Regions from separate parts of the Pseudarthrobacter sp. KH_020_B genome, predicted to be linked through region 1. Evidence: riboswitches for the same ligand, from Rfam matches in the RefSeq annotation. Region 1 holds a riboswitch; each other region holds the start of a gene.

Region 1 (4,164 bases):
AAAAGACGTAGGAAACAGGGCCACAAGTGTCCGTTCGCGCCTGAGTGAGGGCCACAAGTGTCCGTTCGCGCCAATCAGAACCAGGCCACGCAGGGTCAGATGTGCTTGAGGGCCTGCTCCAGGTCGCCGATGAGGTCGTCCACGTTCTCCAGACCCACGGACAGCCGCACCACGCCGTCGCTGAGGCCGATGGCGGCGCGGCCCTCGGGACCCATGGCGCGGTGCGTGGTGGTGGCCGGATGCGTGATGAGGGACTTCGCATCGCCCAGGTTGTTGGAGATGTCGATGATCCGCAAGGCGTCCAGCAGCGCAAAGGCGGCTTCCTTGCCCGAGCGGCCACCCGTCGTCGCAAGTTCCAACGTGAGGACGGTGCCGCCGGCCTTCATCTGCTTGGCGGCGAGCTCGTACTGAGGGTGGGACTTGAGCAGCGGGTACTTGACCCAGCCGACCGCCGGCTGCTGTTCGAGCCATGTGGCCAGCCGCAGCGCGGACGCGGAGGAGTGGTTCACGCGCAGCGCCATGGTTTCCAGGCCCTTGGTGAGCACCCAGGCGTTGAACGCGGAGAGGGCCGGGCCGGTGTGCCGCATGAGCTGCTTGACGGGGCCGTCGATGAACTCCTTGGTGCCCAGGATGGCGCCGCCCAGGACACGTCCCTGGCCGTCGATGTGCTTGGTGCCGGAGTACACAATCACGTCCGCGCCCAGCTGGCCGCAGCGCTGCAGCAGGGGAGTGGCAAAGACATTGTCGACGACGACGGTGGCCCCGGCGGCGTGCGCCAGCTCGCTGACCGCGGCGATGTCCACGATTTCCTGCATCGGGTTGGACGGCGATTCGAAGAACACGGCCGTGGTGGGCTCCGACAGGGCAGCGCGCCATTGCTCGAGGTCCGGGCCGTCAACGAACACGGTTTCCACACCCCAGCGCGGCAGGATCTCGTTGAGGATCACAAAGCAGGAACCGAACAGTGAACGCGCTGCGACCACCCGGTCCCCGGCCGCCAACAGGGCACCTAGGGCGGTGAACACCGCTGACATACCCGACGCCGTCGCAAAGCACGCCTCGGTGCCTTCGAGCAGGCGGAGGCGTTCCTGGAAGGTGGCCACGGACGGGTTGCCGTAGCGGGAGTAGACGAAGCGTTCGTCCTCGCCGGTGAAGGCGCGCTCGGCGGCGGCAGCGGACTCGTAGACGAAGCCCGAGTTCAGAAAGACCGGCTCGGTGGTCTCCTGGAAGTTGGTGCGGTCCAGGCCGCCGCGGACCGCCTGCGTCTCCGCGCTCCAGCCGGCGGCGTCTTCGTTGAAGCTCACTTGGCTATTCCCAGGTTGGTGGGCAGGCCGCGGTTCTTCCAGCCGTTGACGGTGCGCTCGCCGTAGCGGTCCGGCTCGCCTTCGAAACCCTCCAGGACGTTGTAGGAGGTGAAGCCGGCCTGCGTCGCGGCGATGGCGGCGGCGATGGAGCGCTGGCCCGAGCGGCAGAGGAAAACCAGCTCCGTGCCGTCGTCCTCCGGCGCCTGCTGCGCCAGGTCGGTGAGGAAAGCCGGGTTCGGAATGCCGCCGGGGAACGTCCACGAAATGAACAGGGGATCGTTGTCGGTGGCCTTGGTGTCGGGGATGCCGATGTGGGCCCATTCGCCTTCGGTGCGGACATCCACCAGGATGGCGCCCTGTTCGAGTTTGGCCCAGGCCTGCTGCGGGGTGAGGTCTCCGGCGTAGCTCACGCGTGGCCCTCGCCGGAGAATTCAATGTCCCCTACTGCGGTGGCAACTGCGGCGTCCGCGCTGGCAATGGCAATCGGGAGGACCAAGGCCTGGGCCACAATCACGGCGGAGCCGTTAAACGTTGCTGCCGGGCTGCCGTGCAGCACATAGCCTTCGGTGAGGGCAGCGGAAATCCGTTCACAGAACGTCCGGTCATCCGGCCCGGTAATGAGCCGGTAGGACAGTTTCTCTTCACGGGCAGGTGCGTCAGACACGACGGATCTCCTTCTTTCACGCTTGCAGCTCGAATGGGTCGATATGCCGAGTATTCACCTGAGGCACCCCGCCGCGAAAGGGAGGGTTGCCGACCGGCCAGTCAGGGCTTGGCGCCGGTTCTCATTACTCCCCAAAAACGTAGCACCCGGCCCGCCCGGCTGCGGTGCCGCCGTCGTCATCTTCCGTAACCAACGCGCGCTTCCGTGACCCCGCCGTGCTTCCGTAACCCCCGCGCTGACGGGACAATCGGGTCATGGGGAAGGTTCGGGGGCGTTCACTGACGGGCGCCTGGGCGCGCGTTTTGGCCGTGGCGCTGTGCGCCGTGCCGGTGCTGGTGGGGGCGACAAGCTGCCGGAACATTTTCGCGCCGCCGCCCTGCATGCCGCCGGAGTTTTCCGTCTCGCCGGCCGCCGCCAAACCCGGCGACCGGGTCACCGTCAGTGCCCCGGACACCACCTGCGATGCCCGCTACGGGGCGGACGCGCAGATCCAGGTGGAATTCCTCGATCCGTACGGCACCAAGGTGCTGGAAGAGCTCGCTCCAATGTCCGACGACGGCGCGTTCTCTTTTGTGTTCACCGTCCCGGCGGGCATGGCTCCCGGGGAAGCCGGGGTCACCGCCTACCCCTACAACCTGGACTGGTGCGACGACACCGGGGTGAACAACCGGGCGGCACAGGGGCCGCAGACCCTGGTCCGGGTGGCCTGCGCGGAGCGCCTGGTGCCGCTCACGGTGCTTGCCCCGTGACGCTATGGCCGGCTGACGGGGGTGAGCATGTGGTGGAGTTCCGCCAGAGTGGGCGGGTTGGCGCCCGTCCGGCGGACCGTAATTGCCGCGGCGTGTGAAGCCGTACGCCCGAGGGATTCCATCACCGCCGGGGCCAGGCCGTCCGTCCCGCGGGCCAGCAGACCGTAAATGAGTGCCGCCATGTAGGAGTCCCCGGCTCCGATGGTGTCCGCAACCACCGAGGTGTTCGCGGGGACGTGAACTTTCGCCGCCGGAGATGCCAGCAGTGACCCCGCGGAGCCGCAGGTGACCACGGCCAGTCCCGCGCCGAGGCTCAGGATCCGGGCTGCGGCGGCCTCGGGATCCAGTGCCGGGTAGAGCCAGCGGGCGTCTTCATCACTGAGCTTGACCACGTCTGTGAGTGGAACGAGTCCCTCAAAAATCGACCGGGCTTCGGCCTGGCTGCCCAGGAGCGCCGGCCGGATGTTGGGATCGTACGTGACCAGGCACGCACGGTGGGATTGCTCCAGGAGTGCCTTAACGGCGGCCGCGCCTGGAGCCAGGAAAGTGGCAATCGAACCTGTGTGCAGCACCTTGGGGAGAAAAGGCAGAGCGATGGGCGGGAGGTCCCAGCGGATGTCGAAGCGGTACTCTGCGGAACCGTCGGCAGCCAGGGTGGCGGTGGCGGAGGACGTGCGGGCCTGGGACGTGGAACCGGGAAGGAGCGCGACGCCGGCGCTGGACAGGTGAGCTTCGATCGCGGCGCCGCGGTGGTCGTCGCCAATGGAGGTCAGGAGCGCTGTGCTGATGCCGAGCCGGCCAAGGCCGTAGGCCACGTTCATCGGCGATCCGCCCGGGTACTCGACGTTTCCGTCCGGGGCGGGGACGACGTCGGTTAGCGCTTCGCCGATGACAATGACGTCAGGGATGGCCGGGGAAGCAGCACTGGAGTGGGTCTTGAGCATGGAGGGACCTTTCATGGCTCCGTCCGCGGGCCTTGTCACGGGCCCGCGGACGGAGTATTTGCAGGGACACAGTCCGCCGATCAGGCCGTGGCTGCACCTGTCATGATGGCGACGGCGTCAGTCATGGTGTGGGATTGCGGTGTGATGGTGGCCGCGCATTTGCCGAGGCGCTGGATGTGGATCCGATCCGCCACGTCAAACACGTGGGGCATGTTGTGGCTGATCAGGATGACCGGCAGTCCACGGTCCCGGAGATCCCGCACCAGTTGCAGGACCTGATTGGATTCACGCACGCCGAGTGCCGCCGTCGGCTCATCCAGGACCACAACCTTTGAACCGAATGCCGCCGCGCGGGCCACGGCGACGGCCTGGCGCTGGCCGCCGGACAGGTTCTCCACTGGCACTGTCACGTCCTGGAGGGTGGAGATGCCCAGCCGGGTCAGCTCCTGCTTTGCCTTTGTGCGCATGCCTTTGGTGTCGAGGACCCGGAAGATCTTTCCCAG
Region 2 (4,164 bases), 1.4 Mb from region 1:
GCCGCTGCTGCTTGTCACCAAGGCCGATGTCAAGGATCCCGCGGAACTGTTGTCCAACTACGAGCACCTCGACTTCCCGGTGATCATCAGCCGCACCTCGGACTCAGAGGCCTCCGGTATCGATGCCCGCTCCGACGACGGCCTCTCGGCCCGCCTGGACAGTGACGCAGTTTCGCAGCTCCGCGCCTACCTCGAGGGCAAAGTCTCGGTGATGCTGGGGCATTCCGGCGTGGGCAAGTCCACCATGGTCAATGCGCTCACCGGGGCCGAACGGGCCACCGGTGGCGTGAACGCGGTGACCGGCCGCGGCCGCCACACGTCGTCGTCGGCCCTTGCCCTGAAGCTGACCGGAGCCCCCGCCGGAAGCTGGATCATCGACACCCCTGGCATCCGCTCGTTCGGCCTGGCCCATGTGGACCCGGACCGGATCCTGCGATCCTTCCCGGACCTGGAGCCGGGCACGGATGCCTGCGAGCGTGGCTGCAAGCACAACACCGCGGCCGTCAACTGCGGAGTGGACGCCTGGGTGACTTCTGGTCAAGCGGGCCCCACCGGCCCGGCCCGGCTCGCGTCGCTGCGGCGGCTGCTGGGCTCTGATCCCCGCTTGGTTGGCCAGGAAACCAAGGAACTGGGCAGCATAGGCTAGCGGCGGAACGCCGACGTCCCCAACCCCGCCGCCCCGAGGCGGTAGTTTGGAACCATGATCCAACCCGCTTCGAGCTACAACGATGACCTGCGCCTCGCCCATGTGCTGGCCGATTCCGTGGACGACCAGACCATGAGCCGCTTCAAGGCCCTGGACCTCCACATCGAGACCAAGCCGGACCTGACGCCGGTCACGGACGCGGACAAGGCCGCGGAGGAAGCCATCCGCGGCCAGCTCTCCCGCTCACGTCCCCGCGACGCCGTGCTGGGTGAGGAATTCGGCAGCTCCGGCCACGGTTCCCGCCGCTGGATCATTGATCCCATCGACGGCACCAAAAACTTTGTCCGCGGCGTCCCGGTCTGGGCCACCCTGATCGCCCTCGTGGACGAAGGCGAACCCGTGGTGGGAGTGGTCAGCGCGCCCGCACTGGGCAAACGCTGGTGGGCCGCCAAAGGTTCCGGCGCGTACATGGGCAAGTCCCTCGCCGCCGCAACACGGCTCCGCGTCTCGGACGTCTCCAAACTTTCGGATGCCTCCCTGTCCTATTCCAGCCTGGGCGGCTGGAAGGAACGCGGCAACCTGGATGAGTTCCTGGGCCTGACCGAGGACGTGTGGCGCACGCGCGCCTACGGTGACTTCTGGTCCTACTGCATGGTGGCCGAAGGCTCCGTGGACATCGCCTGCGAGCCCGAACTGAACCTCTACGACATGGCTGCCCTGGTGCCCATCGTGGTGGAAGCCGGCGGCCGCTTCACATCTTTGGAGGGGCAGGACGGGCCGTTCGGCGGCAACGCCCTGGCCACAAACTCCATCCTGCACTCAGAGGTGCTCAAGCGGCTGAACCCGGACCTGGACGATCTCCTCTAGGCACTTTTTGCGAATTATCGACGGCGGACGCCTCCTCAAAGGGGGCGTCCGCCGTCGTATCTTCGACAAATACGCCGTTCCTCAAACGCGCGTAACAAAGTCCTTAACATTGGGCCGGGCTTCTTTTCTGCAGGGCCAGATGTTCTACGCTCTTAACAGGTCACGAGTGCCAGCGCTAAACCCCGGTTTGCTGGCCGGCAACCCTCCATTCGCGGTGGGGTGCCCCGGGTGACGACCAGGCCGGTCCGGAATGGACGCGGCAAGCGCGGATTCCCCGTACCGGGAGTCCTTTTAGAGTGAGGTCTCCGTGACAACTGCCACCGTCTCCCCCGCCAGCGTTTCTCCCAACAACGACGCCCCCGCCAACGCCGCTGCGCTGTTCAACGATGCCGCCGCCATCGCCGGGCGCCCCCTTTCCGCCGTCACCGGCGCGGAAATCCAGGCCCCGCTGATCCAGGGCGGCCATGTCCGGTACGCAAACCTGGACTATGGCGCTTCCGCCCCCGCCCTCTCCGTGGTGTCCGCCTACCTCAACGAGATCCTGCCGTTCTACGCCAGCGTCCACCGCGGCGCCGGCTACGCGTCGCAGATCAGCACCTCGGTGTACGAGAACGCCCGGAACGTCGTCCGCGACTTTGTGGGCGGGCGCCCGGACGACTCCGTCATCTTCACCCGGAACACCACCGATTCGCTGAACCTGCTGGCGGGTTGCCTGCCGGCCACGGACGGGCGCCCGAATGGCGATGTCCTGTACCTGGACATCGAGCACCACGCCAACCTCCTGCCGTGGCAGGGCGTCCCGCACCGCAGCGTCGTCGCCGCGGACACCATCGCGGGGACCATCGAGGTCCTCCGCGCCGAACTTGAGCAGGGCAACGTCAGCCTCCTCGCAGTCACAGGAGCCTCCAACGTCACCGGCGAAATCCTCCCGGTCAAGGCCCTGGCCGGACTGGCCCATGAGTACGGCGCGCGGATCGTGGTGGACGCCGCGCAGCTCGCGCCGCACCGGCGCATCAATATCAGCACCGACGACGTCGACTACCTCGCCTTCTCCGGCCACAAGCTCTACGCGCCGTTCGGCTCCGGGGTCCTGGTGGGCCGCACAGACTGGCTCGACGCCGGCACGCCGCACCTGGCCGGCGGCGGCGCCGTCCGCGAGGCAAGGCTCGACGGCGTCAGCTGGGCCACCGGTCCGGCCCGGCACGAGGGCGGCTCCCCCAACGTCCTGGGCGCGGCCACCCTGGCGCGCGCCACCCAGGTGATCGCGTCCCTGGACCAGGACCGCTGGCACGCCCACGAAGCGGCCATCAGGGCATTCCTGGTGGACGGGCTCGGGAAAATCGACGGCGTCACCGTGCACCAGATCTTCTCGGACACGGACGCTGAAACCGGCACCATCGGCGTGGTCAACTTCTCCGTGGCCGGATACGACGCCGGCCTCGTGGCCGCCTACCTATCCGCTGAGCACGGCGTTGGCCTCCGGGACGGCCGCTTCTGCGCGCACCCGCTCCTCAAGCGCCTCGGCCTTCCTTCCGGTTCGCTGCGGGCCAGTTTCGGCGTGGGTTCCCGGTTGGAGGATGTTCAGCGGCTCCTTGCTGGCCTGGAGCAACTCCGCCAGACCGGACTGGGCTGGGACTACGTGGTGGACGCGGGCCGCTGGGTTCCGGCCAACGACACGCGCACCTACCCGCACTGGGCGCCCAACACCCCGGGCACTGCCGGCGCGGCTCCGTGCCTTGACGACTGACTGACGCTTTCCTTCTCTGATTCCTGACCAGGCGGCTGCCCTGATTCCTGACCGGACCTGAAGTCTGACGAGGCGGCTGCGGCCCATGCGGTAAATTCGAAGGATACCGATGGGCACAGTTGAAGGAGGCCGCACGTGGCACGGGGTGGCCCCAGGCTTGAGCACGGACGCCGCCTGGAACTCGGACAGAGTTTCCAGGACGGCGGCGAACATTACCAGCGTGTACGCCCTGGCTACCCTGCCGAATCAGCGGACTGGCTGATCCCTGCCGGAGCCAGGGACGCGGCGGACGTGGGCGCCGGGACCGGCAAGTTCACCGCCCTGCTGCTTGAACGCGGCCTGGCGGTTTCCGCCGTGGACCCGTCGCCGGACATGCTTGAACAGCTGCGGGCCCACTACCCGGCGGTGGACGCGACACAGGGCACCGCGGAGGCGACAGGGCTGGCCGACTCCTCGTTCGACGTCGTGAGCGTTGCGCAGGCCTGGCACTGGTGCGATCCAATACCCGCGAGCACCGAACTGGCGCGGATCCTGCGGCCCGGCGGAACGCTGGGGCTGATCTGGAACCAGCTGGACACGTCTGTTCCGTGGGTCCACCGGCTGTCCCGAATCATGCACGCGGGCGACGTCTACAAGCCCGGGTTCCGCCCGGTGGTCGGGCCGGAGTTTGAAGGCCTCGAGAGCCATGTGACGCGGTGGGAGGACAGCCTCAGTACGGAAGACATCTTGGAACTGACAAAGTCCCGCAGCTACTACCTGCGCGCCGGCGAAGCCACCCGAAGCAAGGTCCTGGCCAACCTGGACTGGTATCTGCACGAGCACTTGGGGCACGCCGTGGAAGAGGACATCAGCCTGCCGTACCTGACGCTGACGTGGCGGGCCACGAGGGCGTGAGGGGCGCGGA
Region 3 (4,164 bases), 1.8 Mb from region 1:
CTGGGCCTTTATGCCGCGGGACGTGCGCTGGGGATCACCACTGCCATCATCCCCAGCGCACTCGACGCGTACTGGTGGACCGTTCCGGTCCTGATCCTGTCCGCGCTGCGGCACGCCGTGGTGGAGGAGGTCATTGTGGTGGGCTACCTCTTGGACCGCTTGGGCAAGTTCGGCTGGAGCGTGCCCCTGGCCATCTTCACCAGTTCGATGCTCCGCGGCAGCTACCACCTGTACCAGGGCTTCGGGCCGTTCATCGGCAACGCCGTGATGGGTGTGGTGTTTGCCTGGCTCTACACAAAGACCAGGCGGGTTATGCCGCTGGTCATCGCGCACGCGCTGCTGGACATTGTTGCCTTCGTTGGCTTCAGCCTCTTTGGCCGGGCTGTGGGCCTGGGTTAGGACGGCAGTGGTTCCCGTGCGCCACAGGTGCACTTAGCGGCTTAAAAAGGGATTCGGCCGCCATCGGTGGGTGGCATCATTGGCACCCGCTGATGGCGGCCGAAGTTATTGAGCGTGCAATCAGATGGTGACTGCGCCCGTGGCGGTTTCGAAGGTCACTGACAGGATGCCGGGGGTTCCATGCGGAGCCACCCAGTCAACGGCCACATCTTCCAAGGGCTTCTCGACGGGTTCGCCCAGCCATTCCGTCACGCGTTCAGCGGAACCGGCGATGGTCAGGCAGCTCATCTTGACGTTGCTCTCATAGGCGTTGGACGGGTGCAGGGCGGGGTCGCCCTCCCACTTGAGCATGTACGGGACCTGCGGGTCCGCGATCAGGCCCAGGATGCCGATCTGCTTCCAGACCAGCTCACGGCCGTCCGGGAACTTGCGGTTGCCGTTGACGGCAGCACGGCCCAGGCGGTCTTCGAACGGAGCTAGGTCGTCCACTTCGACGCACCAGCCCATCCAGCCGCCGCCGGCTTCGGAGCGTGCCCGGACGGCCTGCCCGAAGGGAGCCTTGTCCGATGCCGGGTGGTTCAGGACCTCCACGACTTCCAGGTATTTGTGGCCGGCCAGGGGAATGATCATGTTCCGGGTTCCAAACCGGGGGTGCACTCCACCCTTCACGGCTTCAACGCCGAGGGCGGACGAAATACGTTCGGTGGTGGCAACGAGGCCATCTTGTTCACAGGCGTAAGAGACGTGATCCATGCGCATGCCATCATCTTGGCACTTTGTGATCCGGCTCTCAGCTAAGGGTAGCCTTACCGGATTCCTGTTGCGTCACGAGTGGACAGCAGTAGGGCTCCCGCGAAGTCATACCCAGTCACACGCTTAGCAATAGACCGCGGCTGTTCGTACACTCGAAGCAGGTCATGAGTGCCAGCGACAGCCCCGGCTTGCTGGCCGGCAACCCTCGTTCGCGGCGGGGTGCCCCGGGTGAGGACCTGGCCTGCCGGTCAATTGACGGTGGGCAAGCGCGTAGAAAGGTCCTTCCATGACGATTACGATTTCCCGTACCGCAGCACCCGGGAACGGTGTGGTCCGTTACGCCAGCATTGGTGGACTCGAGCTCGAAGCCGGCGGTTACCTCCCGGACGTCACCCTGGGCTATGAAACGTGGGGGACCCTCAACGCGGACGGCTCCAACGCCGTCCTCATTGAGCACGCCCTGACGGGCAGCACACACGTTACCCGCGGCGACAGTGACGAGCCCGGCTGGTGGGAACAGCTGGCCGGCCCCGGTGCGCCGGTGGACACCGACCGGTTCTTTGTGGTCTCCATCAACATCGTGGGTGGCTGCTACGGCTCCACCGGGCCGTCCTCGGTTGCCCCGGACGGCAAGCCGTGGGGGTCACGATTCCCTTTGGTAACGCTGCGGGACACCACGGCGGCTGAGGCCAGGCTGGTTGACCAGCTGGGCATCCCGAGTTGGTACGCCGTGCTGGGCGGCTCCATGGGCGGCGCGCGGGCCCTGGAGTGGGCGGTCACGTACCCGGAACGGGTTCAGCGGTGCGCCGTTATCTCGATCGGCGCCGCCAGCACGGCCGAACAGATCGCGTTCGCCCAGGCGCAGACGCTCGCCATCCGCCAGGACACCAATTTCAACGACGGCGACTACTACGGCGGTCCACTGCCGGAGGACGGCCTGGCCCTGGCACGGCGCATTGCTCACATCACCTACCGCTCCGCCGAGGAATTCCATGGCCGGTTCGGACGGTCGGCCCAGCACCCCGAATCGCCGTTCCAGGCTGCAGCGCTGGGGGAGCGGGGCCGCTACCAGGTGGAAAGCTACCTGGACCACCAGGGCAAAAAGCTGGTGCAGCGTTTTGATGCCAACAGCTACATCGCCATCACGGACGCCCTGATGAGCCATGACGTCTGCCGCGGGCGGGGTTCGCTGGACGAGGCCCTGGGCCGTGCCACCGCCAGGTTCTTCGTGGCTGCCGTCGACAGTGACCGGTTGTACTTCCCGTCCCAGTCCCGTGAGCTGGCCAACGCGCTCCCGGGCGACGTTGACGTCCACGTTATTGAGGCCCCGATCGGCCACGACGGCTTCCTGACCGAGATCGGCCAACTCGGCGTCCAGCTCCGGAACACCTTCCTCGTCTAAAGCGCGAGAGGACACTTGAGCCCCCGCCCTTAAGCCCGAACGGACACTTGAGGCCCCGGAATCGGGGCCTCAAGTGTCCGTTCGCGCTGTTTGAAGGGTCAGCCGTTCATGATGTCGGAGCGGCGCTTCATGTAGTCCTCCATGGCCAGCTCGCCGTTGCTGTACTGCTGGTCCAGTTCGGCCAGCTTCCGGGCTCGGTATCCCTGCGGGCCCGACGGCGGCGGGGGAGTGACGGGGGCGGCAGGCTGCTGTGGTGCTTCCGCGCGCTGCTCGGGCACCGGCTGCCTGTACGGCGGAACAGGCTGCCCGTAGGGCGGGAACTGCTGATCCGCAGTAGGAATCGGCTGCAGGGGCGGCAACGGCTGGCTGGGCGGCAGGGGCTGCGGGCTCATGATCTGGCGGAAGCCGCCGCTCATGTAATCCTGCTGCGTGTAGCCGTCGCGGGGTTGTTTGCTCTGCGGCCCCGGGTACTGTTCGCTGCCCGGGTACTGCCCGCCGCCTGGAAACTGCTCGGGGTAGCGCCCGGAAAAGCTCTGCTCCTGGTTCCGTTTGTTGACGGATTTCCGGTACATCCGCATCGCCATCGGTATCACGAACGCCAGAATGATGATCCAGAAAAACAAGCTGTTCACGGTGTAGCGCCTCTCATATGTGTCCTTCCAGCTTAACCCCGGAGCCCGCACGCGTGGCCTGGATGCCCAGGAAGGCCCCGTACCGGTCCACGGCGTCCTGCACCGCGTTTTCCACAGCGGGGCCCGCGGCAGCGAACAAGCGGATATCCAGCTCACAGCGGCCGGCGAACATGGTGTGCCGCCAGCAGCCGGCCATGCGCCCGTCGAGCAGCACCACGTGCATCGGATCCCCGGCGACCGGGAACGCCGGAGCGCTGCCGCCCAGATAGTGCCGCGTTGCTGAATAGCCCATCACGTATTCGTCGTAGCACTGGATCAGATCGATCCGCGGTCTGGCTGCCGGCATGGCTTTACCGGCCTCGGTGCCGCCGTCCGTATCACCGTCCGTCCCGGCGTCGAAATAATGCACGACGCCGTCAATCGCCGTCGTTGCCAGCGTTTCGGGCGCAGCCGCCAGGGACTGTTGGAGGCCGAGCCGTACGTCGGCCATGGTGAGCCCGGACCAATCGGCGCAGTCCTTGACCGTGGCCGGGCCGCGGCTGGTGAAGTAGCGCCGGACCAGCTCGCTGAGGGCTTCGGTCCGGGTGGGCGGCGTGGCCGGGCCGGCGGGCACGCGCTCGTCAAACAGGGCGTAGGTCTGTTTCAGGGCACCGCCCGGACTGCGCATCGGCGACCCGCTGGCCAGGATCCCGCTGATCTCGGCGTGCATGATCAGGTAGGCAAGCCCGAAGCCGGTGGCCGCGAACCCTTCGTCCTGCAGCCGCGCGGCCAGCTGTTCCCGGGTCAGGTGCCGCCCGCCCCGGACGGCGTCGGCCAGGACTTGCCCGCTCCGGTCGGCGGCGGCGGCATTAATTCCGGTCCGCCGGTACATGCCCGCGTTGCCCTGGTGAAGCCGTGGCGCGGACAAGGCCGTCAGCCAGCGAAGATCCTCGCGGTGCACAAAATGCCAGGTGGGCCGCAGGATATGGGTGCGCAGGA

What was found. A riboswitch is a leader RNA that binds a small molecule or an ion and turns the genes downstream of it on or off. The one in region 1 is predicted to bind S-adenosylmethionine.
Region 2: another riboswitch for S-adenosylmethionine. It lies ahead of AC3IT0_RS14235 (aminotransferase class V-fold PLP-dependent enzyme); the one in region 1 lies ahead of AC3IT0_RS21055 (DUF1737 domain-containing protein).
Region 3: another riboswitch for S-adenosylmethionine. It lies ahead of metX (homoserine O-acetyltransferase MetX); the one in region 1 lies ahead of AC3IT0_RS21055 (DUF1737 domain-containing protein).

The regions. Positions count from the first base shown of each region.
Region 1 covers NZ_CM174506.1:4,488,397-4,492,560, reverse strand. The annotation lists gene AC3IT0_RS21065 (O-succinylhomoserine sulfhydrylase) at 96-1,304, opposite strand; gene AC3IT0_RS21060 (rhodanese-like domain-containing protein) at 1,301-1,714, opposite strand; gene AC3IT0_RS21055 (DUF1737 domain-containing protein) at 1,711-1,968, opposite strand; SAM riboswitch class IV at 1,982-2,097, opposite strand; gene AC3IT0_RS21050 (hypothetical protein) at 2,223-2,717, shown strand; gene AC3IT0_RS21045 (carbohydrate kinase family protein) at 2,720-3,661, opposite strand; gene AC3IT0_RS21040 (ATP-binding cassette domain-containing protein) at 3,742-4,164, opposite strand, start outside.
Region 2 covers NZ_CM174506.1:3,085,220-3,089,383, forward strand. The annotation lists gene rsgA (ribosome small subunit-dependent GTPase A) at 1-646, shown strand, start outside; gene hisN (histidinol-phosphatase) at 701-1,513, shown strand; SAM riboswitch class IV at 1,672-1,785, shown strand; gene AC3IT0_RS14235 (aminotransferase class V-fold PLP-dependent enzyme) at 1,821-3,260, shown strand; gene AC3IT0_RS14240 (class I SAM-dependent methyltransferase) at 3,396-4,154, shown strand.
Region 3 covers NZ_CM174506.1:1,494,814-1,498,977, forward strand. The annotation lists gene AC3IT0_RS07000 (CPBP family intramembrane glutamic endopeptidase) at 1-399, shown strand, start outside; gene AC3IT0_RS07005 (VOC family protein) at 520-1,158, opposite strand; SAM riboswitch class IV at 1,313-1,427, shown strand; gene metX (homoserine O-acetyltransferase MetX) at 1,439-2,554, shown strand; gene AC3IT0_RS07015 (hypothetical protein) at 2,653-3,186, opposite strand; gene AC3IT0_RS07020 (winged helix DNA-binding domain-containing protein) at 3,200-4,164, opposite strand, start outside.